Regions from separate parts of the Paenibacillus sp. Marseille-Q7038 genome, predicted to be linked through region 1. Evidence: predicted binding sites of a transcription regulator. Region 1 holds the regulator's gene; each other region holds the start of a gene.

Region 1 (8,488 bases):
TTTTTGTGGCTATTTTTTAGTAACTTCTACTTGTTTCGATGGCATAGAATGCATCCCTCTCGCTGTTACATGAGAAGTAACTTTATATATTCCTTCAACAGGAAACTGATACACTGCGGTATACTTCCCCTCCCCATCGTATGTTGTATCCACTTCTAATCCTATACTGCCTTCTAAAGAAATTTCAAATGTCACATCGTCTGCATCATCTATGTATTCATCTTGCTGAGTAACAATGGCTTCCAATTGTACAAGGTCAGAGACTGCAACTGCTTCCCCTTCAGGAACAACGAGTTCTACCTTTATTGGTTCAAGTAATTTCATTTCCGTGAATTCGCTTCCTTCCTTTTGGCATCCGCTCAATAATATGAGGGAGATCATCGCATAACATAGTAATACAAATAATCGTCTCATCTTTATAAATCCTCTCTTCTATTCGTATGAAGATAAAAGAAAACCGCTTCTGTTTTATTCAAACAGCCAAGCGGTTCATGGAAGTGAAATCTAAAGTTGTTCTATTATGATAACAGTTCGTAAATTTCTGTAAGATGTTTAATTTCAACATCAGGTTGAAAGGATTGATCGTTTGTTTTCTCATTACGGTTAATCCACACTGCTTTAATGCCTGCAGAAAGCGCACCCTTAATATCAGTAGTCAGCTTATCTCCTACCATTAACGCTTCCTCTGCGGACACATCAAGCTGGGATAAGGCATGATGGAATATCGCAGCATCCGGCTTTCCTTTACCAAACTTCCCAGAAATAATGATGTGATCGAAATAAGGAACCAAATCAGGCACACCATCGAGCTTCTCTTGCTGCAAAGAAGGACATCCGTTAGTGAGAAGCAGCAACTTCACTTTACCTTTCAACTCTGTGAGAACTTCGAGAGTCTCATCATACATATAAGGACGAGATCTTCTCTCTTTACCAAATTTATCAGCTAACTCTGCACCAAGTTCGCTATCATTCACACCAAGTGCCGCAAGTCCATTCGTCCATGCATCTTTACGATATCCGGGTACTAATTGTTCGAGCTTTCTGAATTCAGGCTGTTCTCCAGCATTAAAATTCGCCCATAGTCCCTCAAAGGGATTGATGCCAATCATTTTCGTGAATGGAAAAGTTTCATAAGATTCATACAGCTTTCTAGCTTCGTTTCTTACCGATACTTCAAGTTCATGAGGATCCACACCGCATTTTTTTGAGGCATAGAGACATGTTTCGTAGAAAGCCTCTTCCACACTCTTTTCATCCCATAGCAGGGTATCATCCAAGTCGAACATCACTGCTTTAATTGACATCTTGTTCTCTCCCCTTGAGTATATCGATTTATTTAGCTTCTTTTAGAGCTTTCTTATCCTCTACCGGAATCTGATGTGCCTGTGCAAAGGTAATTAATCTTTCGCCCATTGCGTCGGTATCATATAAATTAAGCAAACGACTAAAAGCCCAGTTACTGCCTTTATCGTTGTGTTCAATAATAATAGACCCTTTATCTACCACAATACGTTTGATGTCTTCTGCACCAAGTGAACGTTCTCTGCTTAGCTTAATAGTCTTGATCCGTTTCTTACCTACTTTAAGATAAGGACGACGGAAGAAATACATCAGTGCTAGTCCCATATAAAGTACAAATACAACCCAATCAAATCCAGCCACGCCGCCTTTTGTAAGGCCGCTAAGCGTTAAGAACATAAAGGCTAGTACAACGAGTACGAAAGGAAATATAAATGCTCTTCCTTTAAAAATATCTTCATTTTCCATTCCGGAGCCAAGGACGGGTTGTCCCTTTTTTTTGCGATTCTTATTTACTTTGTGTTGATTCCTTTTGACTGCTCTTTCAAATGAACTTGCCATGTAAATCCCCCTTTAAAATCTGTGCAATCCAGTTATTATATCATGGTAGTTATATACTAACTCTCCACTCATAACTATGATTAAACCTATCTTTTTTTCATGGGAATAAAAGTGGTTTTAGCATAATGGAATCCTCTTCCTTCATCTAATTTACTCCCTTAAAAAAGCACAATCTCCTTAACTTTGCCATGTAAATAAAGGGTTGTCAAGGTATATACCTGTATGGCAAGACCTCCTTATGTAAACAACAAAAAAAGGACACAATTGTGAATTGCGCCCTTGCCGATCATGCATTAAAAAACGATATAGACAGCATCAATGAACTGTAAAATTAAAGTAAGACTTCATTAAACTTTTTTAATACAAAAATTCTAAAATACAAAAAGCATCTTTTCTTACTCTACATGAGGTAAGTTTAATACTTGTCCTGTTTGAATATCACTCGTTTCCATCACATTCAGCCGCTTAATTTGTTCAACATACTCCCTGGTATCCATGCGATGTGGTTTATGATCCAAAGCAATCGACCATAAAGAATCTCCTGTAGATACAACAAACTCTTGGTAGGAAACAATTTTACTTGCATTAGTAAGAACCGTCATAAACCCAGTTAGACATAAAAAAGCAACACTAAGAATGATGACCAGGCGAACCAAAAAGCGTCTATTATTATAAATAAATTGATGAAGTAACTTACCAAGTAAAGTATGATTCTTAGTTCCTTCTGCATTGCTATAGATACTATTGTATGTACTGTATTTTAGCATATATATCGTCCTCCAAACATTTGTTCTCATTTCTATATTGATCACTATAACACGAACATGTGTTTTGGACAATAACTTTTTAGAACAATTGTTCGTTCTATTTTAGAACTAACGTTTGTACGAACGGAGGTTCTATGCTATAATTTTCCCAAACGTTATTAAGTGGAGTTGATACGGTATGTCGAAGGTGTCCAGCAGGCAATTAGCAATCTTGGAGTTTATACGAAATGAAGTTCGATTAAAAGGATATCCACCGTCCGTAAGAGAGATTGGTGAAGCTGTCGGACTCGCGTCCAGCTCCACTGTTCACGGACACTTGGATCGTTTGGAGAAAAAAGGTTTAATTCGAAGAGACCCTACAAAACCTCGTGCAATTGAGCTTTTGAGTCATGATGAGTTAGATGAGACAAGCCAATTTGCTCAGACGGTTGTTAGAGTTCCTGTAGTCGGTAAAGTAACCGCAGGTATTCCTATTACTGCAACAGAAAATATTGAAGACTATTTCCCTTTACCTATGCAATATGTGGGAGAAGAGAAAGTGTTTATGTTGAATGTAGTAGGAGATAGTATGATCGAAGCTGGTATTGTCAATGGGGATTATGTCATTGTTCGTCAGCAACAAACGGCTAACAATGGTGAAATCGTCGTAGCTATGACGGAAGATGATGAAGCTACAGTGAAAACTTTCTATAAAGAAAAAGATCATGTACGTCTTCAGCCTGAGAATCCTACATATGAACCTCTCCGGCTTACCAAAGTAACTATACTAGGTAAAGTTATTGGCCTATTCCGTGATTTTCATTAATTTTTTAAAAAATAAAAATAATTTAATTTGCACTTATATTTTTAAAGCAGAGATCTTATAACTCAGATCTCTGCTTTTCACGTTTTACTCCACTACTTTTATTTATCTTCAGATGGTGGATTATCCTCAAAATAAAGATAAATATTATTACTTCGGCTCCTAATTTTAAGTTTAACACTAGCATTAGTTTGTAAATCCTCTAAAGTTCGATCAATATCAACTACATAAAAATCCTCTGAATCTATTACTGGAAAACCCACATTTATCTCTTGCCCAAAGAGTCTAATTGTTTCCTTTTCGCTAAAAGTGAACTTGTATGAAAAAGAGTGCGTGTTAATAGTTTTAATTAATGAATGATCATTCTCCAATTCGACTGTGCATTCTTCTAACCTCTTCTTTTTCCCGTACGAAATGTTTATAAGATCAGTTATCGACTTAATATCATCTTCAGTTAATTCATTAGGTATATTAAATTTAACTTGAAAATTATTTTGTATTAGCAATAGATTATTGTAGAGTTCGATTCTGGCATCTAAAGCTTCTACTGCATTATCCAATTTTATATCTTGTATTTTTGGGATATTTTGAAAAGGAAAACTATCACTAAAAAATCTTAACTCTTTCCCTGTTATCCATTCCCTAAAAAATTCATAAACATGTTTACCTCGTAAAACATTGGGAATTAGAGCACCGTTGAAATCAAATTTAAAATTTTGCGACTCATCTTCTGTACCAATTATAAACTTAACATTAAATGGAGAAACATCGAAAATTAGAGTAACTAATCTCTGATTGTAGAATAATTTTATATCTACATCTTCTATGTACATATTGCTTGGATGCAGTGCAAGATCACATTTCCCATGCCAACTTGGATTTGGTGTCAAAGACAAATTTTTAATTAAGTTAATATCCAGTAATTCAACACCATCAAATTCGGTTCTAATAGAAATCCCTTCACCTTCTGGTAAGAAAATTTCATCTGTTGCACCAGATTCCAACTGATTTAATATTGCTTGTAGTACTTGGGGGTTCGCTCTTAATAAACCTGAGAATTTTTTATCAGAAGCTACCTCCGGCGATATACTAGCAGATCTTAAGAAGTGATTCCCCGTTTTGTCATGAGAAAAATTAGTATCCAAACCTTTAGACTGTAAAATCGGTAATGCTTCTTTAACAGACAAAAAGCCTGATCGCACATCATTAACAATATTCTTTTCTATCTCTATTTTCAGTATATTAAAAAATTCTTCTCCCCTCATATTAATATAGTGGATATTTCTTTTAGCATATTTCCCAACCTTATACTCAGGCATATTTGGTGCTATTAAGAACATTTCTCTCTGAATTGGTTCTAAATGTTCGATTATCTCTGCAAATATAGAGTCAATGTTTTGATCTTCTAGTGAGAAACCTATAAATAAGACTGAATTTTTAGGTATCAGGCTCTTAATCTCATTCCATATCAAATTACTATGGGTACGCCGGAAATAGTCCGTGTAATCTGCTTCTGTTATAACTATTTGATTTGGATTATCCACATCACCATGAACTTTATAAAGTGTAACCAATTTTTTATCCATAAGTGCTAAATCTTCATCTTTAACTACAACATTTAATTTATTATCATAATAAACTTCTTCATGTGCCTTTTCTATTGCACGATCATAATTCGTTGTAACAAAGTATTTGAATTGTGGAACCTGGACTAGAATTTTGTGAGTCGAAAGATTAGTAGGGCTCTTTCGAAATTCTTGTCTTAAAACCTTTATAAGCGTCTGTCTACTCCCTCCATTCATCTCTACAAACTCTCCAGTTAGTTTTTGCAAATTTTCCTTATGTCTCTCAAGAATAGTTTGATGTTCCGTAACCGCTTCCTTGATTATCGATTCAGAAAGCCCTCTTGCAGAAGGATAACCAGCCCCTAATGACATTCCAGAACCAATCCAAGGAACAACCTCTCCTTTACGAATAAATTTAATCAACTTCTCTAAGTTAGCGTCCACATTCAACTCTCCTTTAATTGGAAATAGCATGATTGTTTATTATAATTAATTAATTTTCCTTCGATATACTAGACTATTCATTAACCTTATTTTTCAATAATATGTTTTAAAATCATTTACGATAATATTACTCTCTTACTTTACCATTTCAATATCAAACTCACTGATAAAATTTAAAAAAATATATTACCTTTCAATAGTATATTTTGTATTAGTTCATAGGAATTGAGCTAGTAATTTAGTATAATTATTCCTTTGGAAAATATATGTTAAGATGAATATATCTTGATTCATAATATTTGTAAATTAGAGGTGTCGAGTGAAGAGTGATTTGAGGAAACCAAGTTCCAGGAAACGTATAAGTGCACAAACAAGCATTAAAGGACAACTTACACATAGCTTAGGGCTGAAAATGCCAAGGGGACGGGATGGCTTACCAATCCCTAGAAAGCGACCTATAACAAGATTTACAGTAAGACGACATTTGATATATTCAAGATAATTAGAAAGATAATGAAATAGAAATAACTTTTCATTTGAGGTGACAATCATACTAATGAAACAATCATCCACTCAGCGTGACCAACCTGAAATTGGTTGCTCTTGATCAACTCGTCTCAGAAGATCATTGGTTCGCAAAATCGAATCAGCGATCGATTTTTCCTTTATCTACGATTTGGTTCAGGATCATTATTCGAAAATTGGACGGCCTAGCATCGATCCGGTCATCTTAATTAAACTACCCCTTGCCCAATATACCTTTGGTATTCGTTCCATGCGAAAAACGATCGAAGAAGTACAAACCAATATGGCGTATCGTTGGTTTTTGGGCTATGGATTTTATGATAAAGTTCCGCATTTCTCTACTTTTGAAAAGAACTACGAACGTCGTATCAGCATCACTTCTGATATCTACGCTCACGTATCAAAGAAAATAGAAAAAGACTCGATCAAAAAATATGAGAAATACACAAACTTTGTGGGTATTTCTGGGGTGACCACCCACAATTAATCCCCCTCCGTCTTTCCTCCAAAAAAATAAAAAACCCTTGTCGCTAAGAGCGCCAAGGGTTTTCCATTCTAGTAAAGCGTCAAATATTGATCGCGTTCCCATTGATGTACTTGTGTGCGGTACATATCCCACTCGATTTCTTTCAATTCATAGAAATGAGCAAGTGCATGTTCGCCTAGTGCATCCGTAATTACTTCACTGCGGATTAGTTCATGCAATGCTTCTTTCAGGTCAGCTGGCAAGGAAGGAATACCTTCTTCAATGCGCTCTTCTTCTGACATGATATAGATATTACGGTCAATAGGAGCCGGTAATGACAATTCACGTTTGATACCGTCAAGACCTGCTTTCAGCATAACTGCAAGTGCAAGATAAGGATTCGCTGCTGGATCTGGGTTACGAACCTCTACACGAGTACTCAGACCACGTGATGCTGGAATACGGATCATCGGGCTACGGTTACTTGCTGACCATGCTACGTAACAAGGTGCTTCATATCCAGGAACCAAACGTTTGTAAGAGTTCACAGTTGGATTCGTGATCGCAGCCATAGCACGAGCATGTTTCAGAATACCTGCCATGTAATGGCGAGCTTCTTTACTCAGACCAAGTTCGTCAGACTCATCATAGAATGTATTTACATTACCTTTAAATAAGGACTGGTGACAGTGCATACCTGATCCGTTCATACCAAATAGAGGTTTCGGCATAAAGGTTGCATGCAGACCGTGCTGACGAGCAATGGTTTTTACTACGAGTTTAAAAGTTTGGATCTCATCTGCTGCTTTGATAGCTTCTTCATACTTGAAGTCAATCTCATGTTGTCCTGGAGCCACTTCATGGTGAGAAGCTTCCACTTCAAAGCCCATCTCTTCCAAAGTAAGTACGATCTCACGACGGCAGTTTTCACCAAGATCCATGGGAGCAAGGTCAAAATAACCACCTTGGTCATTGAGTTCCGTTGTCGGATTACCATTCGCATCCGTGCGGAATAAGAAGAATTCAGGTTCAGGTCCCACATTCATGGAAGTATAACCCATTTCTTCTGCTTCTTTAAGTACACGTTTTAAAATACCACGCGGGTCTCCAGCAAATGGAGTACCATCCGGCATATATACATCACAGATAAGACGTGCAACGCGGTTCTCAGCAACCCATGGGAATACGACCCAAGTGTCTAGATCCGGGTACAAGTACATATCGGATTCTTCGATACGAACATAACCTTCAATGGAAGATCCATCAAACATCATTTTATTATCCAATGCTTTTTGTAACTGGCTCACTGGAATTTCAACGTTCTTGATCGTACCGAGCAGATCAGTAAATTGTAAACGGATAAAACGCACATTTTCTTCTTTTGCAATACGAATAATGTCCTCTTTAGTAAAACTCACAAAATCCTCTCCCTTTTCTTCATATAAGTATCAGCTTCAATGAGTGCATGCAGGACAGCCGATCCGTTTTCTAACAGAAATAGCACGATTGCTATTACTTAGAAAATGTTGGTTCCCCATTCATTGTCACAGGCGCACTTCCACATGTCAAGAAAGTGAACCTGAAGTCCTATTTCAACTTATCACCCAAGTTCACGCCTCAAGAAACTTATTTTTTGTTAAAGAAGCGTGACAACTCACCTTGAATTAAGGAAACCTGACCTGGACGTTTACCAGCAACCAGCTGTTGCTTGAGCATCCGATGCAACTGAGAATCCGATAGCTCTCTTCGTTTCACTTCGGTGTCAGGAGTAATAACTGTTGCTTCCTCTGATTCTTTTGTTACTGGGTTCATTACTTGCTTAATCCCCGCAATATTGACCCCTTTTTCAATTAAAGCTTTAATCTCAAGCAATCGTTCTACATCATTAAAAGAGAAAAGACGCTGATTTCCTGATGTACGCGCTGGGACGATTAAATTATGCTGCTCATAATAACGAATTTGCCTTGCAGAAAGATCCGTAAGTTTCATAACGATTCCAATAGGAAATAAGGCCATATTTCTGCGGATTTCATCACCCATGTCGTTCATCTACCTTCCA
Region 2 (8,488 bases), 690 kb from region 1:
CTAATGGGCTTGATTCATGGTGGAACTGATAGCAGACCTGGGTTCCCTAAATCAGTTAACGCTGTTTTTCCTGGTGGTATTACCGCCTTTTGGTCTTCTCTCCTGTATGCTTTCTATGCTTTTGGGGGCGTAGAAACGATCGGCTTAATGTCAATTCAACTCAAAGATAAAAAAGATGCACCAAAAGCAGGAAAAGTGATGTTAATTGGATTAACAGTAATTTATGTAATTTCTATTGGTCTTGCTGTCTACTTGGTTTCATACCAGGCATTTAGTGAGAAAGAAAGCCCGTTTGTCACCGCTTTATCGACTTATCCGCTGTCTTTCTTTCCCCATGTTTTCAACGGAGCAATTATCATGGCCGGATTCTCGACAATGAGTGCGTCGTTGTTTGCAGTTGTAAATTTACTAGTGACGATGGCGAAAGACGGAGATGCACCCAAATTATTCACTAAAAAAATAAAGAAATTCAGAAAACTACCTCTCCCTTCACTCGGGCTAGCTACAATAGGTTTATCCGCTTCCATTATCGCAGCACTCCTACTGCCGGGATCGATTTATGAGTATATTACAACGGCGGCCGGTATATTGCAGATGTATAATTGGTCGTTCATTATTATCTCAGCGTATAAGATCTTAAAATTCAAAGTTAGAGATATTATCCTAGGAGGAATTGGAATTTTGCTTCTGCTAGGCGCTGTAGCCGGAACGATTTTGGAAAAGAGTATCAGACCCGGATTTTTTGTCAGCTTAGCCCTCGGCGCTTTAGTAGCTATCGTGACATTCATTATGGTGAGAATATGGAAGAAGATGAATACAAATACGGTCTAACATAAGAGAGAATAGAAAAACCCTGAATGGAGTCACTTTTTTATAAGTGTCTATCATTCGGGGTTCAGTTCATGGTTAACTTTACATATCCTTCACTTTCTTACTTATAAAATGGGAATATTGGCGGCTTCGCATTCTTTAATCGTTTTATCATTCCATATGGACACCTGTACTTCACAGATGTGAGCTTTTTTCAGAAGAAACATGCACAACCTAGATTGGCCGATTCCTCCTCCTATGGCGGGTGGCAGCTCTCCTGCAGCAATAGATCGATGAAAATCAAGATTCATACGATCTAAATGATTACTAGTTAAAAGTTGTTCTCGCAGCGATTGTTCATCCACTCTAATCCCCATCGAAGAAATCTCTACTCCGCAGTTTAATACAGAATACCATAGAACAATATCACCATTTAACGACCAATCATCATAATCCGGAGAACGATCGTCATGAACCTTGCCAGACTTCATTTCCCCGCCAATCCCTATAATAAATACAGCCCCGTACATTTTGGCTATCTCATTTTCTCTTTCCTTCGGTGATAGTCCAGGATAACGATCTTCCAACTCTTGAGCCGTAACGAAACATATTTGATCCGGGAGAACAGGTTCTACATTAGGATAGAGCTCGTGGACATAGCTTTCCGTTGACTTTAGGACAGCATATATCTTTTGTACTTCGTTTTTTAAAGTAGCGAGGTTTCGTGAATCGCTGCTGATCACTTTTTCCCAATCCCACTGATCGACATAAGTCGAATGAAAATTATCCATTTTTTCATCTCGCCTTACCGCTTTCATATCAGTATACAACCCTTTTCCATTCGCGAAACCGTATTGTGCAAGCGCAGAGCGTTTCCACTTTGCAAGGGATTGCACGATTTCAACCGATTCACCTTCTAAATCCAGTAGATCAAATGAAACAATTCGCTCTGTTCCGTTCAAATTATCATTAATGCCTGTTCCTGCTTTCACCATAATCGGAGATGAGACTTGCGTAACATCTAATGTCTCTTCCAGCCCAGTTTGAAAAAACGATTTTACTTTCTGAATAGCGACAGCAGTATCCATTCTATTTAATATGGATTCATAACATTCAGGTATAGTTACTGTTCTCAACAAGTAGTTTCCGCCCTCTCATAATGTACTTAAACATGGTCGGTTAGGATGACAGAACAGTGTATGTATGCCTAAGTAAACTGTCGCTTTGTCCAATAGAGATTACCCATAAATAGGCTGATAACCACGAAGCTAACCTATTAGAGCGATCATGCCTTGAATACCAAAATAAACACCGAAACCAATGAGTGAAATCCCTGATATCACAGAAATAGTAGCAAGTAATTTATCATTCAGAAAACGGCGTAGTCCAGTGGTTAAACCTGCTACAAATAAGTCCCAAATCATTAATCCCAAAAAAATCATGCCACTGTACAGTAATAAATGACTTGTCCCAAATGAAGTAGCTGTCTTGGCTAGGATTGAGCCGTAGATTCCAAGCCAAAATAGAATGGATAAAGGGCTTGTTATGGACATGAAGAAACCGAGTAAAAAACAGCTAAGCATGGAATCTTTTTTTATTATTACTTCACTCAGATTTATTTTGTTCACTTTGATGATACTTTCAATCCCACTATAGATTAAGACGAATCCACCAAAGAGCCATAAAAACACTTGGACAAAAGGTATATAGAGAAAATGAACAAGTCCTAAAAATATGCATAACATGAAGGCTGCATCTGCCAACATAGAGCCTGCCCCCACGATCCACGCATGCCAAAAACCGTTCTTTATACCTTTGTCAATCCTAGCGGAGTTCACCGGCCCTATGGGAGCGGCTAAAGTTAGTCCTAAAATAATATAACTAAGTAGTATATTTACGCTCATCTCACATCACTCCCGCATAGGTATACAAAGCTTGTACTATTTACATTTTATGTACATTAATAACGAGATATGACCTAAGATCATCTATATACCTTTACTATCCCTAAACTCGATTAGGCGTTCTTATCTATATTGGCAGAATAAAAACGCTGAGATCTTAATCTCAACGTCATTTAACGTATAGTACTACTCGTACTAGTAGGGTCTTAGATTACTTTTTCTTAAAGCACAAGGTGGAGTGTCAAATATATATTCAGGTGCTGGTGGTAACTTAGGCTCAGGTGCTAAGGGTTGAGGGGCAGCTACATACTGGAAATGTCCTCTTCCATCTGGTGCTATTCCCGTTGCAAATGAAGCATCTTCTTCTCCGCGAGAAAAATTAAATAATACATAGGATACCTCTTGTTTTTCTAGTTCCCTAGGGAAAGTGGTTGGGACTACTACATCACATTCCTTTTCTTCCAATTCTCTAATCGCTTTTATCCATTGATTTTGATGCATTGTATCTCTAGCAAGCAGCCAAGATAGCATATCCTTGACCCCACGATCGTTGGTCATTTCGTACAGCCGAGCCACTTGTAATCTTCCTTGGGATTCAGCATTTAGATTAGCTCTAAAATCTGCCAAAAGATTACCGCTGGCTATAATATATTTTGCATTCCAAGGATAGCCGTTACTATCAGATGGCATAGCTCCAAGACCCGATACGATGGCATGTTGTGGATTTGACCCACCTAAGATAGCTGCAATAATCGGATCCTTAGCGGCATCTTCAAGTTCCAGATCTGGTGCACCATCAAGAAGCCTAGCTATCATCGTTGCAAGCATCTCAATATGAGCAAGCTCTTCCGTTCCTGTATCCATAATTAAATCTTTGTATTTACCGTCTCCTCTAACGTTAAAACCTTGGAAAAGATATTGTAGAGCAACAGAAATTTCACCAAATTGTCCGCCCAATACTTCCTGGAGTTTTCTTGCATAGACAGGATCTGGACGATCAGGCTTTGCTTGATATTGAAGTTCTTTAATATGATAAAACAACAAAATCACCTCTTATTCGATATGCATTATATCTAAAAGTATGTGAACGCACGAAAATCATGCCTATAATGACAAAATTATCATTAAAGAAATTAGAAAGCTATAATAACCGTCATCGAACATACAAGGTAAACAAAAAACGCGCTGGCGAGAAATACTTCTCCCCAACGCGTTTTTTTATTATTAATGAATATTTTGTTTTTTGAAACTACCGCCCTTCACTTCTGCTACATCGTATACGACAATAAAGGCGTTCGGATCAATTTCATGAATAATTTCTTTAATTTTACTTTCTTCCATGCGGTTAATTACACAAGTGATTTCTTTGAATTGTTCATTAGAGTAACCACCGTATGCTTCTGTATATGTTGCTCCACGTCCTAATCGGTCACGAATGGTTTCTACCATGATTTCCGGTTGTTTTGTAATAATCTTGAACGTTTTAGAGCCGCTAAGACCTTCCTCAACTATGTGGATTACCTTAGACGCAATAAAATAAGCGAGTGCGGATAAAATGGCCCCTTGTAGACCAAATACAGTAGAAACAACAATAAAGACAAACATATTTAAGAATAAGATTAGATCACTCGTACCGAAAGGTAATTTTCGAGATAACAGAACAGCTAACATATCGATCCCATCAAGTGCCCCACCATTACGTAAAGCTAACCCCATACCAAAACCGATGATAATCCCGCCAACCACGGTAATTAACAAGGTATCACCTTCAATAATCGTTGGTACATGGTGCATAAGACTAGTGCTTACTGCCAGCGTCGCAATACCGATTACCGAATAAATAGCAAAGCTTTTACCTATCTGCTTATATCCGAGCCACACAAAAGGAATGTTAATTATTCCAATTAACACCCCTAGTGGTAAACCAAACAGTTGGGAACCCACGATACTTAGTCCGGTTACCCCACCGTCTGAGACGTTGTTCGGTATTAGGACTGCTTCTAAGCCATATGCAGCTATGATAGCCCCAATCATAATCAGTAATACTTTAGAGACTATTTTTGGTGTATTTAGTTTTTGTTGTTTCTTTTGAATCATTACATTTCCCCCTTGGACAATATCTGCTAGAAAACAGTCTATAATAATTATCACCATTTTGGCAAATTGCTTGTCATTAGTATGAAAAGGAGTTCTTCTAACATACATGATGCTTCTATTCATTCTTTCTTTCCTCCAAATAAACATACATTCGGTGGGGTAAGGATGAAAAAAGAGGCAACCGATCGCTATGCCGGCTACCTCTTCGTATTTTATCTGACTATAGGACTTCGTTTGCGTTATAGAATACCTTTATTATCTGTTCGAATCTCTTGGTTCGTTGATGAAATAACATATTCTGAGATAATCTCTTCTAAACGTTGCTTATAATCCTTCATAGTATAATTGGAATTATCCACTTTTTCCTTTGATATATGTAGGAGATTAAATATAACTTCTTCCCATTCCCTTCTTGCCTTAAGAACTTGAATCGTTCCTTCTAATCCATAGTAACCCTGCTGTTGTCCAAATCCTTGGTTTGTGTAATATTCAATAAACCCCTCTGACCATTCTTAAGGTCTCTCCTTAACCGCTTTCCGGAAAGAGTGAGCAAGATCATTTTGTTCTACGTAAATTAACAACGGATTCAATTTCTCAACAATGGTTGCAAGTTCTATAACACAACTGATGACGTCTTCTTTCTTAGCACCATATTTAATCATTCCCATCGTAACGGGGTTTTGTATAAAACAACATTCGAAGACATAGATATCTGTTCCATTCAAAACTTGTTCAGTAAACTGCCTCCATCTTTCGGTGATCAGTTTCCTATTTTGATCCAGCGATAATTCATAGATATCGTGTTTAAAAATTGCCTGTACTAATTCATTTGGAATACTTGTCCCATATTCATTTATTATTTTTCGGTATTCTAGGAAGTAATTGTTCCCTTGAATAGTAGTGTAGCTATTAAATAGATCTTTAAACTTGTCATGGGTACTTAATAGTTCATCATATTCATACTGGGTAAAACAAGCGACTCCGTCATAGTCTGCCGGATGATCCAGATTCCCTTCTAAAAACAATTGAGACTTCAAGTTTTTCTCCGTAAGAATTTCATGAACAAGTTGAGCAGTTGTTGATTTCCCAGATCCAGGTAGTCCCTCGATCAAGATTAATTTCGGTGTCATAATAAAATCCCTCCGTTCTCAATACCCTTATGTTATGTAGGAAGTTCAGGTAGCTGTGGTGTAGCATGAGATAATATAATGGTTCTTAGAACAAAAACAGGTCATGTTATTTATATTTATTGTTTCCAGGAAGTTTCTTGATTTGATTCCAACTTTCAATCGCTTCTTCCCGACTCTTCCCTTGATTTAGCGGGTCAGCAAAAAAGTCATGAATATACTGATTGTATTCAAATTGAGGGGCAATGTTTTTCTTATATGAGGGGTCTTTCTTTCGTTCTTCTTCCTCGTACCATGCACCTACAACATCACGATATGTTTTTCCAACATTGTTTTTAAAGTAGTCTTGGATATAGGTAGAAAAGTGGAATTTAGGGATAATTGTCTTAAAAAATGCTCTTACCTCTTGGCTACAACGATGGCTTTCCCGAATAATTGTATCAAGACTTAAATTTACTGGAGACTCTACTCTCTTATTCACTCTTGTTTTTTTAGTAGGTTTTTTTATCTCTCCCGTTCGAAGAAATGTTTCTATCCGATCGGCAATTTCTATCTTTGAGCCTGAAGCACTGATCCCATTCTCTCTGCAAAACATTTGAAGTTCTTCTTTCAACCAATAAAAATCTATAAAACTTTGAATGTTAATATCTTTTGTTAGATTAGGTCTCAACACAACACATCCTCATTTCCTAAATATATCCATTATAGAACGTTTGTTCCTTTTAATCAAAAGAAATACAGATATAAACAACTAACTTTTAGAAAATAGCTGTGGCTTAAATAAAAACAGCGTCAGCCATGGATTGAATACTAATATCCAAGACTAACTGTTTTATTGAACGATCTTATTACGATAGCGATGTAATTTATTTATTCGATTGGCCAATTAAAATTCTATTAGCAATCAATTGATTATTTCTATTTTTATTGCTTTTCCTTGAATCGGGTTGCTTTCTTCATATTGTCCTGTAGTCCAGACCTTTACTTTGTCACCCACTTCTGCAACGTAATCTATTTTCGTTGTTGCAAGTGTATAGATTCTTTTTACCTTTTCATTGAGTCCGCTTTTGGAAACAGTTACTGATGTCTCATCCTTGTTTACTACGATAGCTTGAAAATCTTCATCAGTGTCGACTATTTCTTGAATTCCCTCATTCCTAGTATCGATTTTGTTGCCCCCACTTGTTTCTGTAACACAACCAATCAATACGAATGACATCAGAAATGTAATAGAAAAGATACGTAATAAAGCTTTCATAGTCAGCCTCCATATGATTACGTTATATGGAGATTGACGCAGAGCATGATCACTTAGTTCCATCAAATTCAAATAGTATACAATTGACGTTTTTTTAATTCTCTATTCCTGCATTTATATTTTCACCTTCATGAAACTATCCATCCGCTCAAGCGCTTGCGTTAATTTGTCCGTAGATACCGAGTAAGAACAGCGGATATGACCTTCTCCCCCTGAGCCAAACACATGCCCGGGAACAGTGGCAACACCCGATTCCTTCAGTAACTGATAGGCAAACGTCTCCGAGTCAAGCCCTGTGTGAGCGATACTTGGAAAGGCATAAAATGCTCCTTCCGGTACATGGCAAGGTATTCCGATCGACCGAAATCCGTTCACCAGATGTTCCCGGCGCTTCCGGTACGCTTCTCTCATCTCATTCATCGACTCAAGACCATGACGCAAGGATTCGAGTGCAGCAATCTGTCCTAGCACGGGGGCACACATTGCCGTATATTGATGGATCTTCAGCATCGCTGCCAGCAGATCGCGGTGACCACAGGCATAGCCGATTCTCCAGCCCGTCATTGCGAATGCTTTAGAAAATCCGCTTAGTACAATGGTTCTCTCCTGCATTCCTGGCAGCGAAGCAATACTGACATGCTTCCCGTCATAAGTTAGCTCGGCGTATACTTCATCGGAGATAACTAGCAGATTATTTTCCTTAACAAGGTCAGCAATCGGTTGCCAGTCCTCGGCAGTCATGATCGCTCCCGTTGGGTTGTTCGGATAATTCAGCATCAGCAGCTTGGAACGTGGAGTAATCATCTGCCGTAAACGATTGGCAGTTAACTGGAAACCCTCTTCCGCTTTCGTTTCTACCTCCACTACTGTACCTCCGTTCAAAGAGACGATCGGCGAATAAGCGATATAACTCGGAGAAGGAAGAAGAATTTCATCGCCCGTAGCGGTGAACGCTCGGAGTGCCAGGTCCAGTGCTTCGCTGCTACCTACAGTAACCAGCACCTCGCTTGCAGGGTCGTAGTGCAGATGGAAGTTTTTTTGTAGATAGCTGGCAATTTCCTCTCTAAGTTCAACCAAACCTGCGTTGGGTGTATAACTCGTTGCTCCCTGGTTCAGTGCATCTATACATGCTTTTCTAATGTGTTCGGGGGTAATAAAATCCGGCTCACCTATACCGAGTGAAATGACATCCTGATTGCCGCTGCTTAGTTCGAAGAATGCACGTATTCCCGATGGTGGAATGTCTCTTACCTTCGGGGAAATCCAATGAGTTAACATGAAGCGACACCCCT
Region 3 (8,488 bases), 510 kb from region 1:
AAGCGCCAAATGATAGAGCCGCTGCATCATCATATTCGATTTCAGCTACGCCTACATTCATGATCTGTCTGAACAGCATATTTACGGCACTTACAACCTCAAGCCGGCTGCGGAAATTTCGTGCCAGATCGATCCGGAGACCATCACCTTCGCCTTCCGTGTCATAACGGCGATACTTATCCAAGAAAAGTCCTGGCTCGGCTAGACGGAAACGATAAATACTCTGTTTTACATCTCCCACCATAAACCGGTTTCCGGGTTCTTTACGAGAAATCAAGCTAACGATATCTTCCTGAACCGTATTTGTATCTTGATATTCATCAAGTAACACTTCATCAAATTGCTGTTGATACTCTAATGCTGCATCTGATGGAATTGTCTGTTCTGGTGTAGAGTCAGCACCTCTTAGGATTTGGAGCGCATAATGCTCTAAATCACTGAAATCAACCACGCCTCTCGCTTTCTTCTCCTCCGTAAATACACGAGCAAATTGATTTACGACAGAAGCCAGCTCCTCCATAAGAGGTGCTGCTTTATTCATCTCATCAAAAAACTGTTCCGGCGTACGGCCAAATAGAGACGTTTTTAGTTCCATAACCGTTTTTTTAGCGGCTTCTCTCCGCTCTTTGGCTCTCTCCTGGAGACCTGGATCAGCCTGTCCCTTTCGGACCGCCTTCAGCTTGCCAAATTCAGATTGGTGAAAGACATCGTATAGTTCATCCCAAGCACCACTTTTCACTCTAGAAAGGAGTTCGTTCACCATCTCAAGATCACTATTGAACGTCTCTGCGTAAGCTGCCGGACCTTCTGGTTCCCGCGCGATACTCAGTGCCTGCTCAAGCAAAAGGACCACACCGCCGAGAGCGAGTTCGGCGTCACGCATAATGCTTTTCACCCAAGCGGACTGACCCAGCTCCTCCACTGAATTCACACGGAAAGAAGCTGCCATTTCTTCAAGCCAATAAGAAGGCCATGAATGACTTCGGGAGAAATCGTACAACTTCTGCACAAGCCGGTACATCGCATCATCACTACGCTCACCGCTAAACCAATCCACGAGCCTGCGGAAGGTACTTCCTTCGCCTTCTTCACTGTATTTTTGTTCAAACAGATCCATGAGTAGTTCTTGACGCATAAGTTCTGCTTCATATTCATTCAGAATACGAAACCCTGGGTCCAGCGGTATCTGTTGATAATATCTGCGAATAATCTCCATACAGAATGAATGAAGGGTTGTGATTGAAGCTCGGCCGAGAAGACTCAGCTGACGGCGCAAGTGTTCGTTCTCTGGCTGTTCTTCAAGTGCCGTTTCCAGTGCCTCCCGGATCCGCTCACGCATCTCGGAAGCTGCTGCCTTGGTAAACGTAGCTACGAGCAGACGATCTACACTAAATCCCGCATCCTCATCTGATATCTTACGAATAATACGTTCGACAAGCACTGCCGTTTTACCGGAGCCGGCAGCTGCAGCCACCAGCATGTCCTCTCCGGAAGAAGAGATCGCTTTCCACTGATCATCACTCCAAAAGCTTCCTTCCGGTTTAGGTATACTTCTCATTCTTCTCCTCCCCCTTCATGCTGAAATAGATCCCATACCTGCTGTTTAGCAGGCTTTCGAATCAGATGATATTCGTTCCCAGGCAGACCCTCGTCAAACTGACACACGGATTTGAATGGACAAAATGTACATGCTGTTTCCTGCTGCATTCGGAAAGGTTCAATCCCAACCTCGCCATCGATAATTCTTGATCCAATTTCTTGAATTGTATTTCGAACAGAGCCCAATAGAATGCCCCACTGCTCTTCGGTTGCTACAGAAGCACTGCTGTAGAATCCTCCATCCGCCTTAACAGCCACAGGTAAAATAGAGGAGTATCCTTTATCTAGCGTGTTGTCCATCTTCGCCACCACATCACGGTCGGCAAGCAGCAAGCCCTTCATTTTGAATCGTTTCAAAAGCTCTTGTTCTGCCTGCTCTTGTGCCATTGCATTGGCTGAAGTCAAAAGAGGGTTATGCACATGGAAATAAAGTACCCCTGCAGGATGAGCTTCCGTTCCGATCCACTCTTCGGCATAGGTTAACAGCACATCAAGATACGTAAGCATCTGAAGTGATAATCCGTAGAATACTTCATGAAGTTTCAGATCCGTCTGACTGGATTTATAGTCAATCACTCGAAGTAAAATATCTCCATATTCTCCTTCTGCTACATCCACACGGTCAATCCGCCCCACGATTTCCATGACAACCCCATTTGCCAGTTCAAATGTAAGCGGCGGCAGCGGTTTATCTGGTCCAAAATCGAGTTCAAGTGCCAGCGGCTCAAAGTTTCCGCGTTTCGACTGTTCTCCTAAAATGATCGAAGCACGGCTGACAATATTTTTCAGCTTCCTAAAAATGTATCCATACCGAGCTGAACTCAGTAGAATCTCGCCTTGCAGCTGAGGTGCAAGCACATCAACCGTTGCTTCTGCCTCCTGCACACATTCCTCTTTGGTCAGTGCGCCCCAATTCCGATTTTGCTCTTTAAGTCGGCTTGCCATCTTGCTCAGTGCCGCATGGAACAACTGTCCGATATCCGGTGCTTTCAGGCGATACACCTGACGCTCTTTCAGCTTCAATCCGTGGGAAACAAAGTGAGAAAATGGACACATCGCAAAACGCTCCATTCGAGAAACGCTGGTCTTCAGCTTGTTACCATATAACTTTCTACTGGTTTCCTTGGTTAGCGATCTTGTCCGATTCTCATAAAAAACAGATCCAAGCATTCGTTCTAGTCGTACCTGCGGATCCGGCTGACTCAGGTACCAATTATATACATCCCACCAAGCAGCGGGGATCGCCTGTCCTCTGCGCCATTCCCGAAGCTGGCTGATCAGATGAGCCATGGTCTTATCTGGATGTGTTATATATTGTTGATGTGCTTCCCATGGATCACTTGACGCGGGTTCGTCTAGCAACGTTTTCTCTTTTAGCCCCGGAAACATCCGTTTCAAATAGCGAATCATTTCGGAAGGATGAAGCGTCTTACCGTCCTCATCACTTTGAGGATAACTTATCCATAATTTATGGCTTGGCTGCGTAAAAGCACTGTAAATTAGAAAACGTTCATCCTGCATTTTCCGGTTCAAATCTGGGCCAAGCTGCATTCCATACTCGGTGAGGGCTGCCCGTTCAGTTTCCGTAAGGACTCCATCCTCCGTTTGTATTTGCGGAAGCACACCATCGATGGCTCCAAGAATAAAAATATGACTAACGTTCCCTGTGCGAGATCTGTCCATTGAACCAACTAGAACTTGATCCAAAGCAGGCGGAACTAAACCGAGTTTCAGCTCGGACAAGCCTGTTTCCAAAATGCCTGCAAAAAGTTCTGCATCCATTTTTTCTTCGCCCATCATTTCTACTACTTGATCCAAAAGTTCAAGCACTGCTCCCCACATACCGCGGTGTTCCCGTGCTTTTTCCGGTTTACCTGTCTGCAATGCCTCATGACTTCGTGCATCAAGCTTATTTGCAATTTCTGCGTCGTCCAGCAGCAAAAATAAAGCCGAGCAGAACTCTTTTGCGGTTTTTGCTTTTTTGACTCTTTTCTCAAATGCAAATAACGGAGAAGTAATCACCTCTCGGCACCTCTCAAGCATCTGAACCGTTTCACGGCTAGCCTCTTCACGCTGAGCCTCTGCCCCTTCTTCTTCTTCCAAAGATAAACTTGGGGCTGCTCTCCACGGTTTCCCATCAGTCCATCGATATCCGGAAATCCCGCTCGCAAGCACATAGTTCTCAAGTATGTCCATATGATATCGGCTGACTGAGCCATCCAAAGGAAGAAGCAAATCAGTCTTGACCGCGCGGAATACATCTTCATACCGCCAGCGATGCCGCACGATGTCCATTGCTGATCTCAGAAACTCTGCTAGTGGATGATGAAGTTCATCTCTGCGCTTATCAAGAAAATAAGGTACATCGTAATCTTGGAAGAGAGGAGATATGATATTTTCATACGCCTCTATATTTCTAACCAGGACCGCGATATCCCGGTAACGGACATTCTCTTCACGTACAAGTCGCCCTATCTCTCTTAGCATACCTTCCACTTCAATCCGGCTGCTCGCAGCACTGCGAATCTCAATTCCGCCGTCATCCTTGTCTGCTGGCATCACTCTTCGCTTCTCAAATCCAGACTCCAGATGAGCCAGTGCAGAAGAAGCAAAACGTGGAGATCTCTCCGGTGCAAGTACCGTCGTACGAACGGATTCTCCAAGCTCTGATGCCATCCCATTCAGCTTGATATAAGCGGAAGCTGTCTGATAGAACAGGTCTAACTCCTGCGGTTGTTCCCCTTCCCCGTAAGGACGGTCCAGGGTTAAGCCAATGGTTACGGATCTAGCATGAATAACAAGCTGCCGAATCACCGCAAGTTCCTGCGGAGTAAAACTACGGAACCCATCAATCCAAATATCTGCCTCTTTCACATAATCCGACTCAGGAAGCTGATCAGCAAGTTTCACTAACGTATCCTCTTCGTCCATGTGAAAACGAGATACTTCTGCTTCAAAGTCACGATAGATAGCAGCAATATCATGCATTTTATGACGTAAAATCGTTCCTGCTCCCGGAAGTTGCTCTGCATTTTCAAGTTCTTCTTTGATCGCCCGTTCCGGTTCCCCGTACCGTTTGAGTTCGGCAAACAGATTGTTTAAATGACCTACAAAGCCCATCTGACCGCCTGATGCGGAGAAAATTTTTAACTCGTCTTTGCGCCGTTGTACAATTTTGTACAGAAGCATTTTTTTACCTTCTGAACCAACAGGAATCAGCGCAGAACCGCTCGTTTCCTGCATAACCCGGTAACTAAGTCTGCGAAAGTCGAGTACCTGAGCCCGGACTGAACCTTTAATTTCCTGAGAGCGAATCAGCGTTGTCTCCGTCTGAAAGGAGGCTTGTTCTGGAACAATCAATATGATTGGTTTCCCTCCAGGATTCTGACGGAGTTCTTCGGTGATCTCCTTGATGATCGAACTGCTTTTCCCAGTACCTGCACGGCCTATAAGCATATGAAGAGGCAATGGTCACCCCTCGCTTTCTCTCATTTTTTATGTGTGTTAAATATCAATTCTTTATCTGCAAAATATTTATATATATCTATGAAAACATCTATGAAAACAGGAGAATATCTCTTAATATACTCTCTTAACATTCTGTCCTTCAGTATACCATACCTCTGCGAATAGGAACATGCGTTTGGTAATAGAAGCCAATGCAGTACGAACTATGCAAAAAAAGCACCTGCTGCTCTTAGTAACAAAGAGTAGACAGATGCTTTTTTTCTAATCTAACCGCATTAAGGGCAGATTCTTATTTATTATTTTGAACGCACTTCAAAGATGGCAAATTTCAAATAATGTCCTTCTTCTACACCTAAAATTTGTGGGTGATCTTTACCTGCTGCACGCCATTCGAGCAGACGCAAAATTTTACCAGCATCGGCAGCTGCATCTTGAATGGTTTCAAGAAATAGATCCGGACGCATATGATAAGAACAACTTGCTGTGACAAGATATCCGCCTTCGTTAACAAGCTTCATCCCATGCAGGTTAATATCCTTATATCCACGAACAGCCCCTTTTACTGCGCTTCGTGTTTTCGCAAACGCGGGAGGATCGAGAATAACAACATCAAAAGTTCGTCCGCCTCCTGCAGTCATTGCTTTGGAAGTGTCGACTTTTTTATCGGCTTTCGCACGTTCTGCACGTTCTTCAAGCCCTTTTACTTGATTTCTCAAATACTGGAACGCATCGTCCACAACGAATTCAACACGATCTTCAAAGCCATTTAACTTCACATTCTCACGTGCACTTTCAATAGCATGTTCCGATATATCAAGACATGTGACTTGTTTCGCTCCATATTTACAAGCATTCAGCGTGAAGCTGCCTGTATGTGAGAAACACTCAAGAACCGTAGCTCCGTCCCAATAAGGGAAGGTGACTTCTTTTCCACTTTTATTAACAGGTACCTGCGTTAGTTTCCCGTCTTTTTCTACTTCTTGCAAGGCAATTCCGCTTCTATGACCCCAGCCCTTCATCAGTGGATGAATGGCAGCTCTATTCTCGCGTTGATCAAAGAAATAACCTGTCTTTTGTCCTTGCTCGATATCGACTTTGATAAGCAGTCCATTCTCGGTTACGGTTACATGCCGAGGACATTCTCCGTAGAGCAGCCCTTTGACTTGCTCCAATCCTTCCAGCTCTCTAACACCCACATCGCTGCGCTCGTAAATACCTTTTGGCTTCACTACTTCCACTAAAGCTTCTACGATTACATCACGACACTGATCCATAGCGAGCGTCAGCAGCTGCACAACAAGTACATCCCCAAACCGATCAACCGTGAGTCCCGGTACAAAGTCAGCTTCGCCATAAACCAAGCGATATGCGTCGCCACCGGTTACAAAACGTTCTCGGTGCTGTAATGCCTGCTCAAATCTACTTACAAAAAAGGCTTTGTCCATCGCTGTGATGGGTTCATAAGATACTACCCGCACTGTGATTTGTGAAGCCGGATTATAATAACCGGTAGCAAGATAACGGCCCTGATGATTCTTCACTTCCACCAGTTCGCCTGGCTGAGGCTGACCTTCTACCGACTCTATTTCATTTTTAAATATCCAGGGATGTCCCTGTTCAATACGTTTCTTACGGCTTTTCGTAAGGACTACAGATGCCAAAATACGTACAACTCCTTTTATCAATCAAAACTAGATCTCACGGGAGCTCCCCTGCTTGTCATGGTCGTCCCTTTTTGCACATAAGATGGAAAAAGAGACAAGTCGTGCGAGAGAAGGTGCATACCCTATGATTAGATCTGTTGTGTTTCCACTCATTTATGGTCTTATCCTGTTCTTTGCAGGTATGAAGCTAATGGAAGCCTCCCTCCATAAGGCAGGCGGACGATCTCTCGCCACTTCTTTGGAACGGGCTACTTCCACTCCCCTTAAGGGCATGCTGTTCAGTACAGGCATTACGGCCGTGCTGCAAAGCAGTACAGCCGTCACGGTGTTGACCATTGGTTTAGTTAACGCGAGACTCCTTAATTATGCAAGAACACTTAGCATAATTCTTGGCAGTAATATTGGTACTTGTATCACCACAGAACTGCTAAGTCTCCAGATTGGAAAGTACGCTTTACCGATGTTACTTTTCTTTTTAGGAGCATGGGCTATAATCGTCATGCTAGGAGAAACAAAGGCAGGTAGCCGCATTTCGGCTTCGATATGGAACATCCAGTACGTGCTTCTTGCAGGAGCAGGTTTTTCTCTTGTTATGCTAGGTATATTCATCATGCAAAAAGTAGGCCCCGCCTTGGAACAAGGAGGGCTTTTCCCTTGGTTTATTCACCAAGCGAGTCACAGCGTCTGGTGGGGCGTAATTGCAGGGGCATGTCTTACCGCGATTGTACACAGCAGTGCGGCAGTGATTGGTATGGCCATTGGACTTGCCAGCTCTGGTGTACTCCCGCCGGAAGTGGGGATCGCGATTGTACTTGGTTCTAATGTCGGAACCTGTGTTACAGCGGTCATGGCTGCAGCTGGAGGAAGCAGAGCCGGTCATTTTGTCGCTTGGTCTCACGTCATATTGAATGTATCAGGAGCACTGCTGTTTATTCCGCTGATTCACTGGCTTTATGAAGCAGTTGCTTATTTCACTAGTGATCCTGGCGCGCAGATTGCACATGCCCAAACCATTTTTAATATCGTATGTTCCCTGCTCGCCCTACCGCTCTGTTATCTTAAAATATGGGATCGTTTAGAGCAAAAATAAACGATCCTCAAATTATGCGATCACATTGAAACCAACACTTCGTATTGAAATATACAGTCTACTTTACTTCAATACCAAGCTTTTGCAATGCCTGCTTCAGAATTTTATCGTTGTTATCATAGCCATTTTGCTTTTGCTTTTCCCAAGCTTCCAACGGTTTATACCATGCTACACCTTTAATTTCTTCTACCTGTGGCTGCAAATCTCCACTCAATGCTTCTACGAGATAATAGTGAACTTCTTTATCTACGGTTCCAAGTGAAGAATGTTCATACGTATATTTAATGACATCGACGGGTTCGATGATTTTGCCGATCATTCCTGTTTCTTCCTGGATTTCACGTAGCGCCGTTTCTTCAATCGTTTCTCCTGACTCCATTTTACCTTTTGCAAGTGAAATTTTTGCATATCTGTCTACGATCAATTGGATTTCAAGACCTTCTTCTGAATTGCGGTATACGACTCCACCCGCTGAAATTTCTTTAGCTGCCATAATGTCGATTCTCCCCTCTTTGGACAAACAAGGATTTCAACAACCTAGGGATCGAAGTGTTTCCTCTCCTTAGCAGTGAAATCCTTGCCCTCTTTTTATATTATAATCTTAGCTCGGTTATCCATCACACGTACAAGTTGTCCTTCACTTGCATCCACACCAGCCTTCGTCATT

What was found. The regulator LexA, encoded in region 1, represses DNA repair genes until DNA is damaged. The targets are predictions, from matches to a motif close to CGAACATATGTTCG.
Region 2: ACWPWY_RS07880 (DUF6434 domain-containing protein) is a predicted target of LexA. The motif match lies at 6,645-6,658, and genes of this name have one in related genera.
Region 3: addB (helicase-exonuclease AddAB subunit AddB) is a predicted target of LexA. The motif match lies at 5,232-5,245, and genes of this name have one in related genera.

Annotation. Positions count from the first base shown of each region.
Region 1 covers NZ_CBCOOM010000001.1:2,303,980-2,312,467, forward strand. The annotation lists gene ACWPWY_RS10890 (FixH family protein) at 10-414, opposite strand; gene ACWPWY_RS10895 (HAD family hydrolase) at 519-1,304, opposite strand; gene ACWPWY_RS10900 (methyltransferase) at 1,333-1,860, opposite strand; gene yneA (cell division suppressor protein YneA) at 2,256-2,627, opposite strand; gene lexA (transcriptional repressor LexA) at 2,806-3,432, shown strand; gene ACWPWY_RS10915 (SIR2 family protein) at 3,531-5,438, opposite strand; partial or broken gene ACWPWY_RS10920 (transposase) at 5,995-6,384, shown strand; gene glnA (type I glutamate--ammonia ligase) at 6,519-7,847, opposite strand; gene ACWPWY_RS10930 (MerR family transcriptional regulator) at 8,056-8,469, opposite strand.
Region 2 covers NZ_CBCOOM010000001.1:1,615,821-1,624,308, forward strand. The annotation lists gene ACWPWY_RS07850 (amino acid permease) at 1-831, shown strand, start outside; gene asnA (aspartate--ammonia ligase) at 936-1,898, opposite strand; gene ACWPWY_RS07860 (LysE family transporter) at 2,079-2,714, opposite strand; gene ACWPWY_RS07865 (manganese catalase family protein) at 2,910-3,755, opposite strand; gene ACWPWY_RS07870 (YitT family protein) at 3,939-4,811, opposite strand; partial or broken gene ACWPWY_RS07875 (hypothetical protein) at 5,051-5,941, opposite strand; gene ACWPWY_RS07880 (DUF6434 domain-containing protein) at 6,048-6,608, opposite strand; gene ACWPWY_RS07885 (DUF3221 domain-containing protein) at 6,843-7,196, opposite strand; gene ACWPWY_RS07890 (aminotransferase class I/II-fold pyridoxal phosphate-dependent enzyme) at 7,311-8,474, opposite strand; gene ACWPWY_RS07895 (D-alanine--D-alanine ligase) at 8,468-8,488, opposite strand, start outside.
Region 3 covers NZ_CBCOOM010000001.1:2,816,778-2,825,265, forward strand. The annotation lists gene addA (helicase-exonuclease AddAB subunit AddA) at 1-1,558, opposite strand, end outside; gene addB (helicase-exonuclease AddAB subunit AddB) at 1,555-5,067, opposite strand; gene ACWPWY_RS13420 (class I SAM-dependent rRNA methyltransferase) at 5,364-6,728, opposite strand; gene ACWPWY_RS13425 (Na/Pi cotransporter family protein) at 6,856-7,821, shown strand; gene ACWPWY_RS13430 (NUDIX hydrolase) at 7,880-8,317, opposite strand; gene mtaB (tRNA (N(6)-L-threonylcarbamoyladenosine(37)-C(2))-methylthiotransferase MtaB) at 8,410-8,488, opposite strand, start outside.